Regions from separate parts of the Saccharopolyspora sp. NPDC045941 genome, predicted to be linked through region 3. Evidence: riboswitches for the same ligand, from Rfam matches in the RefSeq annotation. Region 3 holds a riboswitch; each other region holds the start of a gene.
The links. Region 3 has a riboswitch for thiamine pyrophosphate ahead of AC07FN_RS35905 (purine-cytosine permease family protein). Riboswitches for the same ligand answer to the same signal wherever they lie in the genome.
Positions count from the first base shown of each region.

Region 1: linked by a shared signal. The riboswitch ahead of thiO (glycine oxidase ThiO) and the one ahead of AC07FN_RS35905 (purine-cytosine permease family protein) in region 3 are both predicted to bind thiamine pyrophosphate.
Region 2: linked by a shared signal. The riboswitch ahead of thiC (phosphomethylpyrimidine synthase ThiC) and the one ahead of AC07FN_RS35905 (purine-cytosine permease family protein) in region 3 are both predicted to bind thiamine pyrophosphate.
Region 4: linked by a shared signal. The riboswitch ahead of thiD (bifunctional hydroxymethylpyrimidine kinase/phosphomethylpyrimidine kinase) and the one ahead of AC07FN_RS35905 (purine-cytosine permease family protein) in region 3 are both predicted to bind thiamine pyrophosphate.

Region 1 is NZ_JBWKKU010000025.1:82,883-88,505, reverse strand. It holds gene AC07FN_RS21525 (DUF3995 domain-containing protein) at 1-414, shown strand, start outside; gene thiG (thiazole synthase) at 436-1,200, opposite strand; gene thiS (sulfur carrier protein ThiS) at 1,292-1,492, opposite strand; partial or broken gene thiO (glycine oxidase ThiO) at 1,480-2,610, opposite strand; TPP riboswitch at 2,598-2,703, opposite strand; gene thiE (thiamine phosphate synthase) at 3,035-3,706, shown strand; gene AC07FN_RS21500 (S1 family peptidase) at 3,797-4,924, opposite strand; gene AC07FN_RS21495 (hypothetical protein) at 5,084-5,623, opposite strand, start outside.
Region 2 is NZ_JBWKKU010000025.1:91,055-96,677, forward strand. It holds gene AC07FN_RS21535 (FUSC family protein) at 1-184, opposite strand, end outside; gene thiD (bifunctional hydroxymethylpyrimidine kinase/phosphomethylpyrimidine kinase) at 358-1,224, opposite strand; gene thiC (phosphomethylpyrimidine synthase ThiC) at 1,385-3,028, opposite strand; TPP riboswitch at 3,022-3,143, opposite strand; gene AC07FN_RS21550 (Uma2 family endonuclease) at 3,272-3,880, shown strand; gene AC07FN_RS21555 (peptide deformylase) at 3,881-4,462, opposite strand; gene AC07FN_RS21560 (DUF3263 domain-containing protein) at 4,627-5,076, shown strand; gene AC07FN_RS21565 (LytR C-terminal domain-containing protein) at 5,076-5,623, shown strand, end outside.
Region 3 is NZ_JBWKKU010000063.1:15,064-20,686, reverse strand. It holds gene larE (ATP-dependent sacrificial sulfur transferase LarE) at 1-236, opposite strand, end outside; gene AC07FN_RS35915 (VOC family protein) at 421-804, opposite strand; gene AC07FN_RS35910 (helicase HerA-like domain-containing protein) at 979-2,490, shown strand; TPP riboswitch at 2,534-2,646, shown strand; gene AC07FN_RS35905 (purine-cytosine permease family protein) at 2,637-3,962, shown strand; gene AC07FN_RS35900 (helix-turn-helix transcriptional regulator) at 3,971-4,819, opposite strand; gene AC07FN_RS35895 (MBL fold metallo-hydrolase) at 4,948-5,623, shown strand, end outside.
Region 4 is NZ_JBWKKU010000001.1:15,708-21,330, reverse strand. It holds gene AC07FN_RS00100 (polysaccharide pyruvyl transferase family protein) at 41-1,156, shown strand; gene tenA (thiaminase II) at 1,514-2,224, opposite strand; gene thiD (bifunctional hydroxymethylpyrimidine kinase/phosphomethylpyrimidine kinase) at 2,334-3,131, opposite strand; TPP riboswitch at 3,119-3,213, opposite strand; gene AC07FN_RS00085 (hypothetical protein) at 3,349-3,606, opposite strand; gene AC07FN_RS00080 (hypothetical protein) at 3,817-4,560, shown strand; gene AC07FN_RS00075 (hypothetical protein) at 4,805-5,002, shown strand; gene AC07FN_RS00070 (AMP-binding protein) at 5,124-5,623, shown strand, end outside.

The DNA.
Region 1 (5,623 bases), on a different contig from region 3:
GACAAGGACCCGCTGCGGCCGGACCTGCGCGAACGGTTGCTCGCCCGCGATCCATTGTTCGTGGCGAGCCACTGGGTGCTGGCCGCTGCCGCGGTGGTCGGCATCATCGTCGCGCTGGCCACCACCCGGCCCTGGCGCGCGCCCCTCCCGCGCCGGCTGCTGCTGACGATCGCCTGGACGCTCGGGATCCTCATGATCGTCCGGTCGATCGGGCCGCTGGGCATCGGCTTCGTCTCGGACGCGTTGGTGCTCACCGGGATCGACGTGCCGCCGCCCGAGCACGCCGCTCTGGCCCGCGACCTGGCGCTCTGGGACCTGCTGTTGTGGTCGCCGTTCTTCCTGCTCTGGGGCGCGTGCTGGACGCTGGCCGGCCGGCGGCTGGGCCGGGACCGCCCGGCCCCGACGGTCCACTGAGGACTCGTCGGGGCGGTCGGCTCACTCCAGGGGACGGCCGGGGCTGGATGCCTGCGCCCAGAAGCGCTTGGGGATCCGGCCCGCCAGGGCCGCGAGGCGGCCTCCCTCGACCGCCGCCCGCATCGCGGCCGCCATGCGCTCCGGGTCCTGGGCCCGGGTGACCGCCGTGGCCAGCAGCACCGCCGAGCAGCCGAGCTCCATCGCCAGCGCCGCGTCCGAGGCCGTGCCGATGCCCGCGTCCAGCACGATCGGCACCGACGCGCGGGAGACGATCATCTCGATGTTGTGCGGGTTCCGGATGCCCAGGCCGGTGCCGATCGGCGAGCCGAGCGGCATCACCGCGGCGCAGCCGGTCTCCTCCAGCTTCAGCGCCAGCACCGGGTCGTCGTTGGTGTAGGCCAGCACCACGAAGCCCTGGTCGACCAGCTGTTCCGCGGCGTCGAGCAGCTCCACCGGGTCGGGCAGCAGGGTGTCCTCGTCGGCGACGACCTCCAGCTTGACCCAGTTCGTCTCCAGCGCCTCCCGCGCCAGCTGCGCGGTCAGCACGGCCTCCGCCGCGGTCCGGCAGCCCGCCGTGTTCGGCAGCGCTTCGATGCCGAGCTTGCGCAGCAGGTCGAGCACCCCGGTGCCGCCGCCGGCGTCGGCGCGGCGCATCGCCACGGTCGTCAGCTCGGTTCCGGACACGATCAGCGCGCGCTCCAGGACCGCGAGGTTCGTCGCCCCTCCGGTCCCGGTGATCAGCCGCGAACCGAACTCGCGGCCGGCGATCACCAACGGGTCGTCCATGACTCTCCTAACAACGGGTCCACCGAATCCGGGTAGCGCGGGATCCGGCGTGCTTCTGTTGCCCTGCAAGGGGATTCGGGCCAGAGGGGCGTCAGCCGCCCTGCACTGCGGTGAGGACCTCGATCGCGGCATCGGGGCGCAGCGCGGTCCCCGGCCACAGGGCGCGCGGCACCACGGCGCCGTCCAGCGCCACGGCCACGCCCCGCTCGGGCACCCCGAACTCCCGCAGCACCGCCGCGAGCGTTGCGTCGGCGGCGACCTGCCGGGTCTCCCCGTTGATCACGACGTGCACTGGTGTCCTCCCCATCGGCTCGGATCGGCGGCCTTGATCTCGACGGCGGGTTCCTCGTCGCGCAGCAGCGCGAGCACCGCCTCGACCGTCACCGGGGCGAGCAGGAAGCCGCCGCGGTGGTGCCCGGTGGCCGCCAGGACACCGGGTTCCAGCCAGCCGAGCACCGGCAGGTTGTCGTCGGTGCTCGGGCGCAGCCCGGCCGCGGCCTCGACCAGCTGGTATTCGGCGATGCCCGGCATCAGCCGCTCGGCGTCGGCGATCAGGTCCCGCACCCCGCCCACGGTGACCTCGGTGTCGAACCCCACCTCGTACTGGGTGGCGCCGAGCACCAAGCCGCCGTCGTCGCGCGGCACCAGGTAGGTCTGCCGACCGCGCACCGGGCCGCGGATCGTCCGGCTCGGCGGCGGCAACGCCGTGCTCCGCGCGCGCAGGCGGAGGATTTCGCCCTTCACCGGCCGGATCCGGTCCCGCAGCGCAGGATGCAGCGCGCCCGAATGCACGCCCGCCGAGATCACCGCGACATCGCAGTCCACAGTGGAATCTTCGAGCTCCACCGCGCCGGGCCGGACGCGCTTCGCGTTCGCCGCGACGAACTCGACGCCCGCCGCGGTCGCGGCCGCGCGCAACGCGGCCAGCGCGAGGCGGTTGTCGACCGCGAGATCGCCCGGCACTTCGAGCCCGCCGCGCACCGCCGGGCCCAGCGACGGTTCGAGCCGCCGCACCTCCCGGCCGGTCAGGCGGGTGACGGCGCGGCCGAGCCGCGCGAGGTACTCAACCAGGTTGTCGAGCTCCGCGCGGTCCGCGCTGTCGACGCCGACGACCAGGGTTCCCTCGCGGCGCAGCCCCGACGGCAGGCCCGAGGCCCGGGCGAGTTCGTCGGCGAACTCCGGCCAGAGCCGCAGCGACGCCGCGCCCAGCTCCAGCAGTTCCTCCTCGCCGGGCCACGCCTCGGCGAGCGGCGCCAGCATTCCGCCGGCCACGTTCGAAGCCCCGGACGCCGGTTCGGCGTCGACGAGTTGCACATGATGCCCGGCGGCGGCTGCGCGCCACGCCACGGACATGCCGATCACGCCGCCGCCTACGACGACGACGCGTTTGTTCCGTTCTTCAGACACTCCACGCTCCCTGCGCCGGCATGACCCGGATCAGGTTCGACGGTCGGGGCCAACGCCCCCTCTCAGCCCGGCAACCGGGCTCCCGTGCTCACCGCCAACCACCGTACCCGGCGAGGATCGCCACGTCGTTACCTGTCTTGAACTCACTTTGCGTAACGGTGCAGGTAGCGGAACCTCAGACGCCGCCTGGACTGTGGGAGCCCCGACTTACGTATGACCAATACGCGGCATCGGGGCTGTCCTCGCCAGACGACGCCTGAGAACCCGCGGCGGTGCGGGTTGCGAGGGTGGGCTAAGCGGCTCCGTCGCTTCAAAGACAGTGCGGATGAGCAACTTTCACAAATTTCGGGCACCGGGTGGGAACGCACGCCCGTGCTCGCGTTCACGCGGTCCGGCGGCGGCGTCGCGGGAGGCTACCCTGTGGGGCATGCCTGGATTTGACGGCTTCGGCATCCGCGCTCGCCTCGACGAGGCGCGGCTGTACCTGTGCACCGACGCGCGCGCCGAGCGCGGTGATCTCGCGGAGTTCGCGGACGCCGCCTTGGCCGGCGGGGTCGACATCATCCAGCTGCGGGACAAGAACCCGAACGGCGCCCCGCTGGAGGCCCGCCACGAGCTGGCGGCGCTGGAGGTGCTTGCCGAGGCGTGCCTGCGGCACGGCGCGCTGCTCGCGGTCAACGACCGCGCCGATGTCGCGATGGCCGCCGAGGCCGACATCCTGCACCTCGGGCAGGACGACCTGCCGGTGGAGATCGCCCGGCGCATCGTCGGCGAGCACGTCGCGATCGGCCGGTCGACGCACGACGTGGTGCAGGCGGACGCCGCCGCGATCGAGGCCGGCGTGGACTACTTCTGCACCGGCCCGGTGTGGACGACGCCGACCAAGCCGGGCCGCTCGGCGGCCGGGCTTGAGCTGGTGGAGCACGCCGCGGAGCACCGCGGCCACGGTCGGCCGTGGTTCGCGATCGGCGGCATCGGCCCGGACAACCTGGACCAAGCCCTCAAGGCCGGCGCGGAGCGGGTCGTCGTGGTCCGCGCGATCACGGAGGCCGAGGACCCGCGCGCCGCGGCCCGCGAGCTCCGTGACCGCCTGCCGTAACGCTCGGCGGCTGAGCGATTTCGCACGAAATCGCCCTCCCCGGACGCGACGCGGCCCCCGGCCGGGTGCCGGGGGCCGGTCTGGTGGCGCTTACTGGGTGAGCAGGGTCAAGCCGTAGGCCTGCAGGATCTCGTTCACCGGCTGGAAGTAGGTCGTGCCGCCGGAGCTGCAGTTGCCCGAACCGCCGGAGGTCACGCCCTGGGCCTGGCTACCGGACAGCCAGGAGCCGCCCGAGTCGCCGGGCTCGGCGCAGACGTCGGTGCGGGTCAGGCCGGTCACCGTGCCCTGCGGGTACTGCACGGTCTGGTTCTTGGCCTGCACCGAACCGCAGTGCCAGCCAGTGGTGGAGCCGGAGCGGCAGATGGACGCGCCCACGGCGGACTCGGTGGAGCCCGCGACGCCGACGGTGGTGCCGTTGTACCGGTTCACCAGCGGGCGCGGGGTGTCGGCGGAGCCGACCCGGACCCAGCCGTAGTCGTTGCCCGGGAACGACGAGCCCTCGAACTGGCCGGTGGGCTGCGAGGTGGAGTCGCCGACGCTGCCGCAGTGCCCGGCGGTCACGAATCCGCCCTGCACCGAGAATCCGACGGAGCAGCGGGAGCCACTGCCGATGTAGTAGGCGTTGCCGCCGATGACATCGGCGTAGGTGCGGGGGTTCTCCAGCGATTCGGTTACGCGCACCGCTTCCGTGATGACCCCGGAGGTGTGCACGAACCGCGCCGCGTCGGGGGCGGTGCCCGGCCTGGTGGTGACGACGACGGAGTTCACCTTGCCGTCGACGTACCAGCCGGAGACGCCCTTCGGGGCGATCGAGCTGCGCAGATTGAGGCCTTCGACGACCCCGTTGAGCTGCTCGATGCTGTAGATGACGAGCTTCGGCTCGGCGCCGGCCGCGCGCACCTCGTCGAAGCGGGCCTGGTCGGTGACGCCGACGACGAGCTTGCCGAGCGCCGGGTCGAAGTAGGACCCGCCGTAGGTGCTGCCCAGCGCGCCGCTCAGCCGCTCGTCGGCCTGGGCCGCAGCGGCTTCCTGGTCGAGGCGCTGGAGGGCCTGGTCCCGGTCCAGGCCGAAGTCGCGCTGCATCGCGTCGAGCAGGGTCGCCCCTTCTGCCGCGGGCGGCGCGGTTTCGGTCGCGGTGGCGGGCATGGTCAACGCGGCCACCGTTCCCGCCGCCAACATCACGGTCCCGGCCACCCGGGCCGCGAGTCTGCGCTTCATCTGATGTCTCCCTCTTCGTGAGCTGGATCTCATCGCCCCGTCGCCGATCCAGTATCAGAGGAGAACATCAGTCCCACATCCGCCTTTCGCCCCATTCGCCCAAAACGCCTCCTGCGCAACTCGATTGAGCTAGCGCAGGAGGCGTTCGGCCTGGATTTCCTATCCCCCAGAAGAAGACTGACGCGGCTCGCCGGTTTCGAGGGGCACCTCGAAGCGGCCCGACTCCGGCGCCTGGCTGGGCCGTTCGGCCGTGGTCGGCGCCTGCGTCGGCTGCTCCCGGGTGGGCGTCGGGGTTTCCGCGGTCGGCTGCACCGTCGGCTGCTGCGTCGGCGTCACCTCGGTCGTCGGCTGCGGCTGCTGGGTCGGGGTCTCCTGCGGCTTCGTCGGCTCGGCCGGGACGCTGGGCGCGCGCTGCTCGTCGCGCTGCAGCACCTGACCGAGCGTGGTGCCGCTGTCACCGCCGGAGAGCGGTTTTCCCGTCACTCCTTCGAATCCGGTGACGATCAGCATGCTCAGCGTGAACACCGCGGCGCAGCTCGCGGCCACCATCGCCCACCGGACGTGGCGCTTGCGCCGGTCGGCGGCCGGCTTCGCGGGCGCGACGACCTCGGTCGCCTCCCCCGCCTCGGCCACGTTCAGCATGCGGGTCGCCGCGTCGGTGTCGATCTTCGCCGTGCGGTCCTCGTCCACGACGGTTTC
Region 2 (5,623 bases), on a different contig from region 3:
GCGCGAGCACCGCGGTCAGGCCGGCGATCAGCGCCGGGGTCTGCAGGCCGAAGATCCAGCCGATGGCGGTGCCGGCCACCACGGCGACGAGCACCAGCACCGCGTACTGGCGCTGCCGGGGATCCGGCGCCCCGGCCTCGGTGGCCAGCAGTCCCCGCACTCGCGTCCACACCGATTTAGCCACGCTGTTGCAAACCCCTGTCGTCGTCGTGCGCGCAGCGCGCAGCGGACCGCGGGCCGCCGCTGGCCCACGATCTCGGGAATTACGCGCTTCTCAACCCCTGTGTCGATCGGGCACGCCATTCGGGTTACAGATCCGGGACGAAAATCACTCTATTAGGGGCTCGGTTGGGGGGTTCAGATGGACCGGGGGCTGATGCGCCAGAACGTCGACACCGGCCCGACCCCGGCGCCGAGCGGGTAGGCGTCCGACACGCTGCGCGTGACGAACCGCTTGCCGCTGCGCACCGCGTCCGGCATCGAAGCGCCCTTCGCCAGGGCGGCCGTGATCGCCGAGGCGAACACGTCGCCGGCGCCGTGGGTGTGCACCGTCGCGTAGCGGGGGCCGGGCAGCGGGATCGCCTCGTTGCCGTCGAAGAGCAGGTCGATGCACTCCGGGTCGTCGGCCAGGTGGCCGCTCTTGATCAGCACCCACTGCGGGCCGAAGTCGAAGACGGCCTTCGCGGCGTCCAGCAGGTCCGCGCGGGTGCGCGCGTCGATGCCGGTCAGCAGCCGCACCTCGTCGAGGTTCGGCGTGACCAGCGTCGCGCGCGGGAAGGCCTTGTGGCGCAGGGCGTCCAGCGCGTCCGGGCGCAGCAGCGGCTCGCCGCTGCGGGAGGCGGCGACCGGGTCCACGACGAACGGCGTGCGACCGCCGCGGCCGATGCCGTGCTCGTCGCAGACGTCCAGCACGGCCTCGATGGTGGCGGCCGAGGCGAGCACCCCGGTCTTGGCCGCGTCCACGCCGATGTCCGAGGCGACCGCGTCGACCTGCGCGGCGACGGTCTCCGGCGGGATCTCGACCAGCCCGGTGACGCCGACGGTGTTCTGCACCGTCACGGCGGTGACCGCGGTCATGCCGTGCACGCCGCAGGCGAAGAAGGTGCGCAGGTCCGCGTGCATCCCGGCGCTGCCGCCGGAGTCCGACCCGGCGATGGTCAGCGCGGTCGGGGGAGCGGTGTTGTTCGCGGGCCGACGTTCGTGCCCGGCCGAGATCTCGTGCATCCACTTCATGTTACGGCCCCGCTCCGCCCGATCTTCCCAGGCGCGGACCGGCCGGGAACGCGATTTCAATGGAAATTGGACCTTCGATTTCAATGGAAATTGCGGTCCTCCGGCGTGTCGGGCCACGACACGCCGGAGGATGTGGACAACCTGCCCGGGGTCAGTCGGCCAGCGGGAGGTAGACCTTGCCGCCGGCCCCGGCGAACTCGCCGGACTTCTCCCGCATCCCGGCCTCGATCGCCTCGACGCTGGTCAGGCCGCGTTCCGCGGCGAACTTCCGGACGTCCTGGGTGATCTTCATCGAGCAGAACTTCGGCCCGCACATGGAGCAGAAGTGCGCCGTCTTGGCCGGTTCGGCGGGCAGCGTCTCGTCGTGGAAGGCGCGCGCGGTGTCCGGGTCCAGCGACAGGTTGAACTGGTCGGTCCAGCGGAACTCGAACCGCGCCTTGGACAGCGCGTCGTCCCGTTCCTGCGCCCGCGGGTGCCCCTTGGCCAGGTCGGCGGCGTGCGCGGCGATCTTGTAGGTGATCACGCCGGTCTTGACGTCGTCCCGGTTCGGCAGCCCCAGGTGCTCCTTGGGCGTGACGTAGCAGAGCATCGCGGTGCCCGCCTGCGCGATCATCGCCGCGCCGATGCCGGACGTGATGTGGTCGTAGGCGGGGGCGATGTCGGTGGTCAGCGGCCCGAGCGTGTAGAACGGCGCCTCGCCGCAGAGCTCCTCCTCCAGGCGCACGTTCTCGGCGATCTTGTGCATCGGGACGTGGCCCGGGCCCTCGATCATCACCTGCACGTCGTGCTCGCGGGCGATGTGCGTGAGCTCGCCGAGGGTCTCCAGCTCGGCGAACTGCGCGCGGTCGTTGGCGTCCGCGATGGAGCCCGGCCGCAGGCCGTCGCCGAGGGAGAACGTGACGTCGTAGTCGCGCAGGATCTCGCAGAGCTCGCTGAAGTGCGTGTAGAGGAAGCTCTCGCGGTGGTGCGCCAGGCACCACGCGGCCATGATCGAGCCGCCGCGGGACACGATGCCGGTGACCCGGTTCGCGGTCAGCGGCACGTAGCGCAGCAGCACGCCGGCGTGCACGGTCATGTAGTCCACGCCCTGCTCGCACTGCTCGATGACGGTGTCGCGGTAGATCTCCCAGGTCAGCGCGGCCGGATCGCCGTTGACCTTCTCCAGCGCCTGGTAGATCGGCACGGTGCCGATCGGCACCGGCGAGTTGCGCAGGATCCGCTCGCGGGTCTCGTGGATCCGCTTGCCGGTGGACAGGTCCATGACGGTGTCGCCGCCCCAGCGGGTCGCCCACACCATCTTCTCCACCTCCTCCTCGACCGAGGAGGTCACCGCGGAGTTGCCGATGTTGGCGTTGACCTTCACCAGGAACTTCTTGCCGATGATCATCGGCTCGCTCTCCGGGTGGCAGCGGTTGGCCGGGATCACGGCCCGGCCCGCGGCCACCTCGTCGCGGACCAGCTCGGGCGACACGCCCTCGCGGACGGCGATGTACTCCATCTCCCGCGTGATCACGCCGGCCCTGGCCCAGCCGAGCTGGGTCCGGTGCTCCCGCCCGTCGGTCCACCCCGCCCGCATCCGATGAAGTCCACTGTGGACGTCGACGGTGGCGTTCTCGTCGGTGTACGGCCCGGAGGTGTCGTACACGTCGAGGTGCTCGCCGTTGGTCAACTCGATGCGGCGGAATGGCACTTGCAGGCCGGATTCGGTGTTCCGGAACACCTTTCGCGAGCCGCTGATCGGCCCGGTGGTGATCTGGGTTCCGCTTTCGGACGCGTTCGGACGCACGTCGGCCACTGCCATCCACTCCCTACGCCGGCATTACCCGGTCAGGTTCATGCGGTCGGCGGCCCCGGAGTTCTCCAGCCGCCCTCTCAGCCCGCTCTTGGTGCGAGCTCCCGCGGTGTTGATTTGTCGCTGCCCGAGGCTAGCCGGGAGACCGCGGGCTGCCAACCCCGGTTCACCCCGATGACGGCAGGCTGGTTTGCCATTAGGCTCATGACCAGGGCGATCACAACGTTGTCAGGGGCGGTGAGTACGGTGCGTGACGACATCGATACAAGAGGTGATCGCGCTATGACTGCTGCCTTGGCGATCGAGACGGCCACGTGGGAGGAGGCTGTCCAGAGTTGGCAAAAGCTGGATCTTCCCAACAAGGCGTGGCGCGCGGAGATCATCGAAGGAAGGGTTCAGATGACGCCGCCGCCAGGTACTGCTCATAGTCTGATCGCTCACTTCGTGCACCGGGCATTTTTGCGCGCTGTCTCGGACGAATGGGGAATCTTCCAGACGCTCGGTATCGCGATTCCGATGCGTCGTACCTTGTGCGTTCCGGACATTGCGATCGTTCCGCGAGATGCTGTTCCTGATGAGGAGGGCTCGGTTTCAGCGAGCAAGGCGGCGTTGGTCGCTGAGATTACGTCAATCGGCAACGCGGATGACGATCGTAAGAAGAAGCTGTGGGCATATGCCCACGCCGAAGTGCCCTTGTACTTGCTGATCGATCGGTTCGGCGAGGAGGGGCCTGCCGTGTCCCTGCATTCAAAACCGTGCGGCGGGCGATACCTGACTCACCAAAGCGTTCCCTTCGGAGACCCGATCGATATTCCCGAGCCGTTCGGCCTGGTCTTGGAAACCAAGGAATTCTGATCAGTCGTCGTCTTCGGCGAAGGGGTCGCCGGATTCCGCCGGGTCCCAAGTCAGGCCCGGGATTCCCCAGCCGTTGCGGCGGACCATCTTCTTCGCCGCCCGGGCGTGGCGGCCCATCAGGCGGTCCAGGTAGAGGTGGCCGTCCAGGTGGTCGGTCTCGTGCTGCAGGCAGCGGGCGAAGAAACCGGTCCCCTCGACCTCGATCGGCTTTCCGTCCACATCGGACCCGGTGACCTTCGCCCGGCTCGCCCGGCCGGTCGGGTACGACTCGCCGGGCACCGACAGGCAGCCCTCCCAGTCGTCGTCCGGGTCCGGCATGCTCTGCGGGATCTCGGACGTGGTCAGCTCGGGGTTGACCACCACGCCGCGGTGCTGGACACCCTCGTCGTCGGGGCAGTCGTAGACGAACACCCGCAGGTCGACGCCGATCTGGTTGGCCGCGAGCCCGACACCGTTGGCGGCGGCCATCGTCTCGAACATGTCCTCGACGAGGGTGCGCAGATCGTCGTCGAAGTGCTCCACCGGGCGCGTGGGGTTGTGCAGCACCGGGTCGCCGACGACGCAGATCGGGTGAACAGCCATGAGCGGGACTTTAGCGGTTTGGGCAGTCGGGGTGTTCTGGAGCCGGTACTCACCGGTGTGATCCGCTCCCGCCGGGATTCCGGGCATGGTGTAATTGGGGTGGAATCACAGCTGTGTGATTCCAGCGAACGCGGGAAGTCCCGAATCGCGAGGCGAGGAGCCAGATGGACGCCGCCCAAATGCTGACCGCGCAGGAGATCGCTCGTCAGTGCGAGCAGCTGGCGCGCCTGCAACAGCGGAAGCCGAATTCCGATCCGGCACCCGGCCGGCGGTTGCGCCTCGCCGAGCCGATCACCCAGCCGATCGAGCGGATCGTCGAACCGCCGCCGGTGCCGCCCCAGCCCTTACCGCCGGACGGCGAGCTCACCGTCCGGGAGCGGGGCATCCTGGCCTTCGAGTCACAGTGGTGGAAGCGGGAAGGCGTGAAGAAGGAGCTCGCGGTCCGCGAGCTGTTCGACATGTCGCCCTCGCGGTACTACCAACTGCTGAACGCGTTGCTGGACAGTCCGGTCGCCGAACGGGCAGACCCTATGCTGATCAAGCGGCTGCGCAAGGCACGGGCGGGACGGCAGCGCGCACGGGCCGCCCAACGACTGGGAATCGAGTTGCACTGATGGCTTCAGGGGAACCCACCGGACCGGCCAAGGCCAAGATCATCGGCTTCGGCCTGATCGGCGTCGGTGCGATCGCGGGCGTCATCGGCATCACCACGCTGGTTTCCGGCGGTAGCACGTCGAACACGGCCCAACCGTTGCCCCCGGAACCGGGCAACAACCCGCCGGTCACCTCGCTGGCGCAGAACCCGCCAGCTGAGCCCTCCGCGGTGCCGCCCGCCGGCACGACGCCGGTCGCACCGCCGGTGGCGCCGCCACCGGCCACACAGGACACTCCGCCTCCTGCGCCGCCGCAGGGCAACCAGAACCAGGACGTGCCGGTCGGTTCCGGCAACGCGACGGGCAAGATCCTGGTGCGCGTCTACAACAACAGCACCATCGGCGGGCTGGCGCACCGCGCCGCGGAGGACTTCCGGGGCGCCGGTTACGAGGTTCCGGAGGTCGGCAACTACTCGGCGGGGCGCATCCCCACCACGACGATCTACTTCCGGCCGGGCACGGTCGAGGAGCAGCAGGCGAAGGACATGGCGGCCCACTTCGGGGCGCG
Region 3 (5,623 bases):
TCGGTGCAGACCTCGATGTGCGCGAAGCCGCGGCCGCGCGCGAACTCCTTGGCCTGCCGGCGTTCGTCGGCGGCGAGGCTGGGCGAGACGGCGGTGACCGCGAGCATCCGCGAACCGAGCACCTCGTGCGCCACGGCCGCCAGCAGCGCCGAGTCGACGCCGCCGGAGAACGCCACCACGAGGGCCTCCTCCGCGCCGATCCGTTGCCGGAGACGATCGAGTTCGGGCACGCTCACGGTGGCTCCTTTCCTCCGCCTTCGACCGCCCGGCGACGGGAACGCCATGGTCCTGACAGGTGGTCTGACCACACTCTAACCGGATTCGGCGGAAGATCCCATCCCCCCGGAGCACGCGCGCGCGAGCGCGCTGGGCGGCTGCCGCGGCCCAACGCGCTCTCCGTGCTTGACCAGGGGGAATCTGCTACCGGCCGCTGCCGTAGGGTTTGGTGAGGATCTCCAGGACGTGGCCGTCGGGGTCGTCGAAGTAGACGCCGCGACCGCCGTCCCGGGTGTTGATCTCACCCGCCTCCTGGTGCGCCGGGTCGGCCCAGTACGGCAGCTCCTGCGCCTTGATCCGCCCGAAGATCTCGTCGAACTCCTCGTCGCTGACCAGGAACGCGTAGTGCTGCGGGACGATCTTCTCGTCGGTCTCCAGGTAGTCCAGCGTGACGTCGTTGCACGTCTGGACGCACATGAACGGGCCGAACGGTTCCGGGTCCGGGAGGCCGAGCAGGTCGGCCACGAACCGAGCGTGGGCGACCTTGTCGGACGTGGCGACGATGGTGTGGTTGAGCTGGACGGGCATGGTGTTCTCGCCTTCCTCGTCGTGTTCCGCTGTTCCCGAGGCTAGGAGTTACACCAAGGTCGAGGTCAATACCGGCCCTTGCTGGTATCGCTCGTCCGGGTGGCGCGTCGCCCGGACGGGTCCCCGGCGGCTTAGCGTCGAGCTGGTGGGAACCGGCGAGGATCGGAGGGCGCGGTGGCGGGCAACGCGGCACAGGAGATCGCTTCGGGCTACGCGACCGAAGGCGCGGCGGTCGAGCTGGGCGCGGTGGTCGTCGACGGCTCGGTGGATGCCGCTGCCGCCGTGCGGATCCCGCTGGCGACGATGAACCGGCACGGCCTGGTGGCGGGCGCGACCGGCACGGGCAAGACGAAGACGCTGCAGCTGCTGGCCGAACAGCTGTCCGACGCGGGCGTGCCGGTGCTGCTGGCCGACGTCAAGGGCGACCTCTCCGGCCTGTCCGCTCCCGGGGAGGGCGGGGGCAAGGTGGCGGCCCGCGCCGCCGAGGTCGGCGATGACTGGCGGCCCGCGGCGTTCCCCGTGCAGTTCCTGTCGCTGGGCACCGGCGGTCGGGGCGTGCCGATCCGCGCGACCGTGACCGGCTTCGGGCCGCTGCTGCTGGCGAAGGTGCTCGGCCTGAACGCGACGCAGGAGTCGACGCTGGGCCTGATCTTCCACTGGGCCGACGAGCGCGGGCTGGCGCTGCTGGACATCAAGGACCTGCGCTCGGTGATCCAGTACCTGACCAGCGACGAGGGGAAGGCCGAGCTCAAGGGCATCGGCGGGGTCTCGGCCGCCAGCGCGGGCGTGATCCTGCGGGCACTGTCCAATTTGGAGGCCCGGGGTGGGGACGAGTTCTTCGGCGAGCCGGAGCTGGCGGTCGCAGACCTGCTCCGGCAGGTCGACGGCAGGGGCGTGGTGAACCTGCTGGAGCTCGACGACGTGCAGGCCGACCCGGTGCTGTTCTCGACGTTCCTGATGTGGCTGCTGGCCGAGCTGTTCGAGGAGCTGCCGGAGGCCGGCGACCTGGACCGGCCGAAGCTGGTGTTCTTCTTCGACGAGGCGCACCTGCTGTTCAGCGACGCGTCCAAGGCGTTCCTGGAGCGCATCGAGCAGACCGTCAAGCTGATCCGGTCCAAGGCGGTGGGCGTGTTCTTCTGCACGCAGCTGCCCACTGACTTGCCCAACGCGGTGCTCTCCCAGCTGGGCGCCCGGGTCCAGCACGCCATCCGGGCGTTCACCCCGGACGACCAGAAGGCCCTGGCGCGCACGGTGAAGACCTACCCGACGACCGAGCACTACGAGCTCGACGAGGCGCTGACGTCGCTGGGCATCGGAGAGGCGATCGTGACGGTGCTCTCCGAGACCGGTGCGCCGACGCCGGTCGCGTGGACGCGGCTCCGCGCGCCCCGCTCGCTGATGGGCGCGATCGGCGAGGACGCGGTGCGAGCCGCCGCCGCTTCATCCGATCTGCACGGGAAGTACGAGCAGACCGTCGATCGGGAATCCGCCTACGAACTCCTGGCGAAGAAGGTCGCCGCCGCGCCCGAGACGCGGGAAAAGTCTGGAGTACCGGAAAAGTCGGAAGCGTCGGGATTCCTGGAGAAGGCGATGGACAATCCCGCGGTGCGGTCGTTCTTCCGCTCGGCGGCGAGCGCGCTGGGGCGGGAGATCACCCGCGGCCTGTTCGGCAACCGCCGTCGGTGACCCGGCTGGCATCGGTCACCTGATCGGGGTAGGGTGTCGCCGACTCAATCCACGCGGGAGCTCGGGCGCACCGGGCTGAGAGGGTGGCACCACAGCGCCACCGACCGCAGAACCTGTCCGGATAATGCCGGCGTAGGGAGCTGTTGATGGCGCTTGACGTCGATCGTGCCGAAGTTCCGCACACCCTGGACGAACCGGCACCGAAGACGCTCGGCGTGCTCGACCAGGGCGCGTTCTGGGGCAACCTCGGGGTGAGCCTGCTCGGCTTCAGCGGCGCGCTGGCCGTGCTCGCGCCGGCCGGCGTGCCGCAGCTGTCGTTCGCCGCCGCCGTCACCGCGTGCGTGGTGGGCACCGTGATCGGCAGCATCATGGTCGGCCTCGCGGCCGTTCCGGGAGCACGCACCGGCGCCCCGGCGATGATGTTGCTGCGCGGCCTGTTCGGCACCAAGCTGTCGTACCTGCCGACGGTGCTGAACATCCTGCAGCTGATCGGCTGGGGAACCTTCGAACTCCTGGTCATCGCGCAGGGCGCGGAGGCGTTGTTCGGCGGCGGCCCGCACTGGTTGTACGTGCTGGTGGCCGGTGCGCTGACCACCGTGCTCACGTTGCGCCCGCTCGGCGCGCTGCGCCTGCTGCGCCGCTACGTCAGCATCGCGGTGGCGATCGCGATGGTGTACTTCTTCGTCCAGCTGCTGCGGCAGCCGCTGCCGGACATGAACACCGGTTCCTGGCAGGGCTTCTGGCCCGGCGCGGACGCCGCGCTGGCGGTCGCGGTGTCCTGGATCCCGGTCGCCTCGGACTACTCGCGGCACTCGAAGTCGGTGTCCGGCGCGTTCACGGCCGCGACGGTGGGCTACTCGGTCACCCAGATCGCCTGCTACCTGCTGGGGCTGATCGGGCTGGCGATGGTGGCCGGCGACGCGGACAAGGTGTTCGACCCGATGCTCGCGGTGCCGCTCGGGGTGATCTTCTTCGGCATCCTGGTGCTGCGCGAGGTCGACCAGTCCTTCGCCAACACCTACTCGACCGCGGTCTCCATCCAGAACCTGCGGCCCAGCGCCGACCGCCGGGTGCTGTGCGTGATCATCGGGTCGTTGATCACGCTGCTCGCGCTGACCCTGGACATCGCGGAGTTCTCGAACTTCCTGCTGCTGATCGGCTCGGTGTTCGTGCCGATGTTCGGCGTGCTGGCGGTGGACTACTTCCTGCACGGCCGCCGCCGCAGCTACGACCTGTCCGCGCAGGCCCCGTCCCGCTGGGGCATGCTGCTGGCCTGGTTCCTGGGCTTCGCGGCGTTCCAGCTGATCAACCCGGGCGAACTCGGCTGGTGGAGCCAGTTGTGGACCGGTTTGCGGGACGCGCTCGGCTTCACCGTCCCGGCGTGGATGAGCGCCGCGCTCACGTCGTTCGTCGTGGCCGCCCTCGCGGCCGCGATCATCGGCGCCTTCCGCCGCCGCGGCGCGGAGAGCTGAGACGCACGCTAATCCCGCGTACGCATCGCGAGCAGCTTGATCGCGTTCTCCGCACCGGAGCCGTCCGCGGTCGTGACCACGACCACGGACTGCTCCGGCGAGCGGGCCGGCACGAGGATCTGCTGCGCGACCGCGAGCGCGCCCACCAGCGGATGACGCAGCTCGTATTCGTCCGCTTCGCAGGGCTTGACTCGGTGATCGCTCCACAGCGCCGCGAATTCCGGGCTCTTCATGGACAGTTCGCCGACGAGCGAGGCCAGCAGGGCGTCTTCGGGATGCCGCCCCGCGACCTGCCGGAGGTTGCCGACCACGGCGCGCGCCTTGCGCTGCCAGTCCGCGTAGAGGTCGCGGGTGTGCGGGTCGAGGAACAGCATCCGGGCCAGGTTCGGCCGGTCCGCCGGGCGTTCCGGAGCGGTTCGGTCGAGGTGCCCGGCCAGCAGTGCGTGGCCCAGCGCGTTCCAGGCCAGCACGTCGGTCCGCCTGCCGAGGACCAGCGCGGGCACGGCCCCGAACGACCGCAGCAGGTCGCGGGTCAAGGGGTCGAGCCGTTCCAGCGGAGGGCGGCGCTGCGGCCGGGGACGTTGCGCGGCGAGCTGGTGGAGGTGTTCGCGCTCGTGCTCGTCGAGCCGCAGGGCTCCGGCGAGGGCATCCAGGATCGCGTCGGAGGCGTTGACCGACTGGCCCTGCTCCAGGCGCGTGTAATAGGACACGCTCACCCCGGCCAGCTGCGCCAGTTCCTCCCGCCGCAACCCCGCCACGCGTCGCCGCTCGTGGAACTCGGGCAGGCCGACGTCGTCGGGGCGCAGGCGCGCACGCCGTGCCCGGAGGAACTCGCCCAGCAAGCCAGGAACACCCATACCCGCAGTATCCGCCGCGCTCGGCCGGTGAGCCTGACCCTGCCGGGGGTAGGCGAACACGGGTCTGGCCGGTCGGCGCACCGGGGTCGCACGGTGGACGGAACACCAGCGAACACCCCGGAGGGAACATGCGCGAAATCGTGCTGGGCGACGTCACGATCACCCGGGTCGTGGAGTACTTCGGTCCGGTCGAGATGCCGCCGGACACCTTCTTCCCGGAGAGTCCCGAAGGCGCCTGGAACGCTCCCTGGCTCGCCCCGGACTTCCTCGACCCGCACACCGGCGATTGCATGTCGGCCATCCAGACGTGGCTGCTGCGCAGCGAGGGCAGGACGATCCTGGTCGACACCGGCGTCGGCAACCACAAGGAGCGGCCGTACTCGCCGGTGTGGAGCCACCTGAACACCGACTTCCTCGGCGATCTCGCCAGGGCCGGGGTGCGGCCGGAGGACGTGGACCTGGTGATCAACACGCACCTGCACGTGGACCACGTCGGCTGGAACACCTACCTCGACGGCCGCAGCTGGGTGCCGACGTTCCCCAACGCCACCTACCTCATGCCCCGGGCCGACTTCGAGTTCTGGAACCCGGCGAACGGCCATCGGCCGAACCTGGGCCGCGGCAACCAGAACGTCTTCGAGGACAGCGTCGCGCCGGTGCACGAGGCCGGGCTCGCGGTGCTGTGGGAGGACGGCTACCGGATCGACGCGAACCTGCGGCTGGACCTCGCGCCCGGGCACACCCCTGGTTCGTCGGTGGTCACGCTCGAATCCGGCGGCGACCGCGCGCTGTTCGTCGGCGATC
Region 4 (5,623 bases), on a different contig from region 3:
GTTCGAAAGGGACTCGGCACCCGAAGGCTGGAGCCCACTGTTGACCAACCCGCCGACCATCTACCTCGTCGCCACCACCGGACATCCGAACTACGGGGACGAACTGATCGCCGCGGCCTGGCTGAAGCACCTGGCGCGCGTCGCCCCGGACAGCGAAATCTGGGTCGACTGCCCCAACCCCGGACCGAGCGAGGTGCTGCTCGGCCACCTGCACCCGCGGGCCCGGTTCACCGACACGTTCTGGCGGCTGTGCTGGGAAGCCCCGTCCGACGGCCCGTGGGAGGTCGCGTCGTTCGTGCAGCACGCGATCGACAACCCGGGGCTGGCGCCGCGCTGGGTGGCGGGCATCGAACTGGCCGCCCGGGTCGACCTGGTGCACATCATCGGCGGCGGGTTCGTCAACGGCATCTGGCCGCGCCACCTCGGCCTGCTCGCGGCCGCGGTGGCGGCGACCCGGCGGTCCGGCGGCCGGGCCGTGATGACCGGTCAGGGCTTCTGGCCGGTCGCGCCCGAAGCTGAGCCGCTGCTGCGTAACCTCACCGCGCAGTTCGACGTCGTCGACGTGCGCGACGAGCCGTCGGTGGCGCTGGCCGGCGCCGCCTCGCACACCGGCGACGACATGTTCTTCGGCGTCGAACCCGGCCTGTACCGGGACGACGACCTGCGCGAGGTCATGGTGTGCCTGCAGTCGGACCTGCTCGACGTGACGGTGCCCGCGCTGGCCGGATTCCTGCTGGACACGCTCAGCGAATGGGGCGTGCGACCCGAGCAGGTCGGCATCGTGGAGGGCATCCCGCGGGTGGACCGCGAGGTCTTCGCGCTGGTCGAGCACGACCTGCCGGGCGCCCGGTTCTACCCGTTCGCCGAGATCATGGACGCCGGGCTGCCCGCGGCGGCCGGGCAGCGCTGGCTGTCCAGCCGGTTCCACCTGCACCTGATGGCCGCGGCGGCCGGGGCGCACGGGGTCGCGGTGTCGATCAACTCGGGCTACTACACCAACAAGCACCGGTCGCTGATCGACCGCGGTTCCGGCTGGACGCTCAGCGAGGGACTGCGGGTCCCGGCCATGCCGACCAGCGGCGGATTCGCCACCGACGTGCTGCGAGAACTGAAGCAGGCCAAGGAAGAACTCGCGAAGGCGATCTACGGGCGCTGATCTACTCCTCGCCGCCGGCTGCGTCTTCGCGCTGCCGACGGCGGTCGGCGATGTAGAACGGCGCAGCCGCCAGCACGGGCACCAGCATGCCCGCGAAGACGATCAGAAGAGAAATGCCCACGGCCGACGAAACTCCGTCCACGGGTGGAAGAATCCACGCTTTGCTCCTCGCCCGGACGGGCGTCTCGCAGAGAGCATCGCTGCACCGCACGATACGTTAGCGGTGCAACATGTGCGCCCGGTCACATCGAGTCGGCGCGGATTATTCCCACCTCGCAACGGGTTTCGCCCGCCGGCCCGCCGCCGCCCGGCCCGCCCGCACAACTTGCGCCGCTGCGCGGACGAGCCGGGAATTCCTCATCCGAGGAAGCGCGCGGTGGGCCATTCCTCCTTGATCCAGGCACTGTTCCAGAACAGCCACTCGTACTCGGTGGCCCGGGTGAACGCTTCGAGCATCCGCTGCCGGGTCTCGTCGTCCGCAGCCTCGGCGACCCGGTCGGTGAGGTCGCGGGCGGTCAGCACGGCCGCGGCGAACTCGTCGTCGGCGTAGGTCTGGATCCACGCCCGGTACGGGTGGCCCTCGGCGCCTCCGGTGGCCTCCAGGATCGTGGTGCCGACGTGCTGGTACACCCAGAAACACGGCAGGATCGCCGCCAGCAGCACCGGATACGGCTCGGTCAGCGCGTTCGCGCGCAGGAACGAGGTGTAGGCCAGGCAGGACGGGGACGTGCCGATCCCGGCGATCTCGGCGTCGGACAGGCCGAACTCGGCGACGTACCCGGCGTGCAACCGGCGCTCCTCGACCAGCGCGCCCTGCGAGGCGCCGGCGAGGAACGCGGCGTCCTCGGCGGTGTCGGCGCTCGTCGCGGCGGCGGCCAGCGCCTGCGCGAAACCGACCAGGTAGCGCGCGTCCTGCACGATGTAGAACGCGAAGCGGGCGCGGTCCAGGGTGCCGTCGGTCAGCGCGGCGTTGAACGGGTGCTCGACGATCGCCTGCTGAAGATCGGCGGTGTGCGCCCAAGCCTTGGCGCAGAAACCGTCGGCGGGCGGAGCGGGCAACTTGCTCATCAGAACCTCTCGTGATCGTGTTTCGGCACCGCGGCGAACGGCGCACGCAATTTCAATGGAAATCGAAGGTCCGATTTCCATTGAAATTGCGGCAGGACGGGTCGCCGGGTCACCACCAGTGGTGGAAGTGGTGGACCGGGCCGTGGCCGTGGCCCACGTCGAGCCGGTCGGAGGTGCGCAGGGCCTCCGTCAGGTACTCCTTGGCCTCGCGCACCGCTTCGAGCCAGTCGCCGCGCTGCGGTCGCAGCGCGGCGATCGCGGCCGACAGCGTGCAGCCGGTGCCGTGGTCGTTGGTGGTCGCGACCCGCTCGCTGGAGAGGAACTCGGCGATCCCGTCGCCGTACAGCAGGTCCACGCTGGTCCCGCCGTCGAGGTGGCCGCCCTTGAGCAGCACCTGCTTCGCCCCCAGCCCGGCCAGCCGCTCGGCCTGCGCGGGCATGTCGGCGGGGTCGGTGAGCTCCGGCTCGCCCAGCAGGTCCGCGGCCTCCGGCAGGTTCGGAGTGATCAGGTCCACCCGCGGCAGCAGCTCCTCGCGCAGCGCGCCGACCGCTTCCGAGGCGAGCAGCCGGTCCCCGCTCTTGGCGACCATCACCGGGTCCAGCACGACGTGCGGCGGCGCGTAGCGGTCGAGCACCTCGACCACCGCGCGGATCACCTCGGCGTTGGCCAGCATGCCGATCTTGACCGCGTCCACCCGCACGTCGTCGAGCAGCGTGACCAGTTGCGCGGTGATGAACTCCGGCGGCACCTCGTGGACCTCGGACACCCCGGTGGTCGTCTGCGCGACCAGCGCGGTGATCACGGACATGCCGTAGGCGCCGTGCGCCGAGAAGGTCTTCAGGTCGGCCTGCACGCCTGCTCCGCCGCTGGGGTCGGTGCCGGCGATGGTCAGCACATTGGGAACCATGACGTCCCTCCGCTAGTACGAGCTAGGTCAGGTTCAACGGGTCTGTTCTCAGCCCGGCAGCCGGGCACCCCGCGTCACTGCCACCAACCTAACAACCGGGCCGGGCCCACGACCACGCCCGCCTTGCTGTTTCCGAACTCGTTCCGCGAGGCGGTGCTAAGCGGCTTCGCCGCTTCGAAGCGCAAGAGCCGCCCTGCCGCAGCCTCCCGAACGGCTCTCAGTCGATCAGGCCGACCACCACGCCGGCGGTGAGGACCTCGCCGGGCCGCACCTGGTGCCACAGCGTGCCGGTGGCCAGCGCGGAAACCCAGCCGACCGTCCGGCCGCAGCGATCGCCGCCCACCCTGATCTCCGCCAACCGGTCGCCCACCCGCACCCGGCTGCCGTCCGCGACCAGCCAGCACACCAGCACGCCGCGCGCCGGATCGCGACCGGCCTGCCTGCGCCCGAGTTCGGGGAAGTGCACCTCGGTCATCCCGCCCCCCCTAGATGATCGCCCCAGCATTGCCCCAGGTGCGCCGCGCGACAAGACCGTTCGGCGGCCGGACCACTCCGATCGCCGAGCCGCCCGCCTGCTCCGATCGGCCCACGCGACCCGGGCGGAATCGGCACAGCGATCGAATTCACACCGTGAAGGCACCCACCGGTAGGCAAGGGGACCCTTCATCGCGGACTAAAGTGGTTGATGATGGAAACCACGACCGATGCCCCGAGCTTCGCCCGTTCCCGCCGGCAACCCCGGCCGGAGGATCCCGCCCGGATCTGGGCCCCGCTGGCGGACCTGACCGAAGCCGCCGTGGCGGCCGCCGGCTCGGGGACGGTGGCGATCACCCGCGGATTCGACCGCAACAGCAGGCAGCGCGCGAAGGCGCTGCGCGAGCTGCTGAACCGGCGCGACGTCGACGCCGTCGAGGTGACGCCGGCTCCGGGCAGCGCCCGGCTGCTGGCCGACGTCGACGTCACCGCCGTGGTCAACCTGATCGGCGCCGGGTCGTGGCAGCCCTACCGGGTGGCCGCCGAGCTGCGCGCCCCGGTGCTCACGCCGAAGCCGGGCGACGGCCCGGCCGAGGAGGTCACGCGGGACGTGATCGCCCTGGCCGGCGACTCGGGCCACCGCGACGTCGCGATCTCGCACGTCGCCGTCCGCTCCGAGGCCCCCGCCGCCAGCCGGCTCACCCTGACCTACGACGGCGAGCAGCTGACGGTGCCCGGCGGTTGGTTGACCATCGCGGTGCAGGGCAGCGAGCTGGAGGTCAAGGTCGGCGGCGTGGACTTCCCGGAGCGCACGCTGAGCACCGGCGAGATCCGGGTGGAGGCCTTCGACGCGCCGCACCGGCTGGTCCGGGACGAGCTGCCGATCGCCGACTTCGAAGAAGCGGCGGTCACCTTCACCGCCGAGGCGAACGGCCTGGTGGTCCGCCCGGTCTGAGCCCCAGCCCACCGACTCACGTCCGCAGCTTCGAACGGAGCTGCGGACTTCTGCTTTTCCGGGAACCGCCGCTCGAGTGAATGATCACTCGGAGTTTCCAGATCACCCGATGTAGATGTGTTCTGAGCCACGCCCGCGAATGATGCTGGCATATGCCGTCACGGTTCATACCCAACCGCGTCCCTCGATCAATACCGCGCGCTGGAGGCAGAGCGCGCGAACTGCAACAGGGAGGCTGGGGATCGTGGAGCCCACCAAGCAGTGGCATGTGAGCTGCCGCGATGTCGCCGGCAGACGTCGGGACATGTCGGTGTTCATCAACCAGGAGAACGTCGTGCTGATCGCCCCACCGGGCGAGACCGCAGTGCTGTCACCGCTGGAGGTCGGCAGGCTGCGGGCGGCCTTGCGCGACGCGATCGTGCAGGCCGCCACGCTCGAGTGAACACCCATCGAGGGCGGGGCGGACGACGGTCCGCTCCCGCTCTCGTGATCTCGGCCTTCCCCACGCAGTCCGCTCACGGCATTATCTACTCCCGGTAACCTGGCGACCGAGAGGTGACTGCGTGAGCACGTTCTGGCAACGATCAGCCGCGCTCCTCGGGCGCGGAACGTCCGGCCTGCACACGGCGTTCGTCCTGGCCAAGCAGGGGGTGATCAGCCCGCTCCGGCCGGACAAGCTGCTGCGGGTCGTCCTCGCCTGGCGGCGCTGGGGCATCACGCCGCCGCTGGGCTTCGCCGTCGGCTCGGTGCGCCACGCCGACCGCCCGGCCGTGATCGACGAGCGCGGCGCGCTCAGCTACGCCGAGCTCTCGCAGCGCACCACCCGGTTGGCCAACGGCCTGCGCGACCGCGTCCCCGGCGGCACCCGGATCGGCGTGCTGTGCCGCAACCACCACGGTCCGGTCGAAACGATCGTCGCCGCCGCCAAGCTCGGCGTCGACGTGGTGCTGCTCAACACCGGCCTGAGCAGCCGCCAGCTCGTCGACGTGATCGCCGAGCAGCGGGTCGGCCTGCTCGTCCTGGACGCCGAGTTCCGCAGCCACCTGCCGAACCTGCCCGAGGA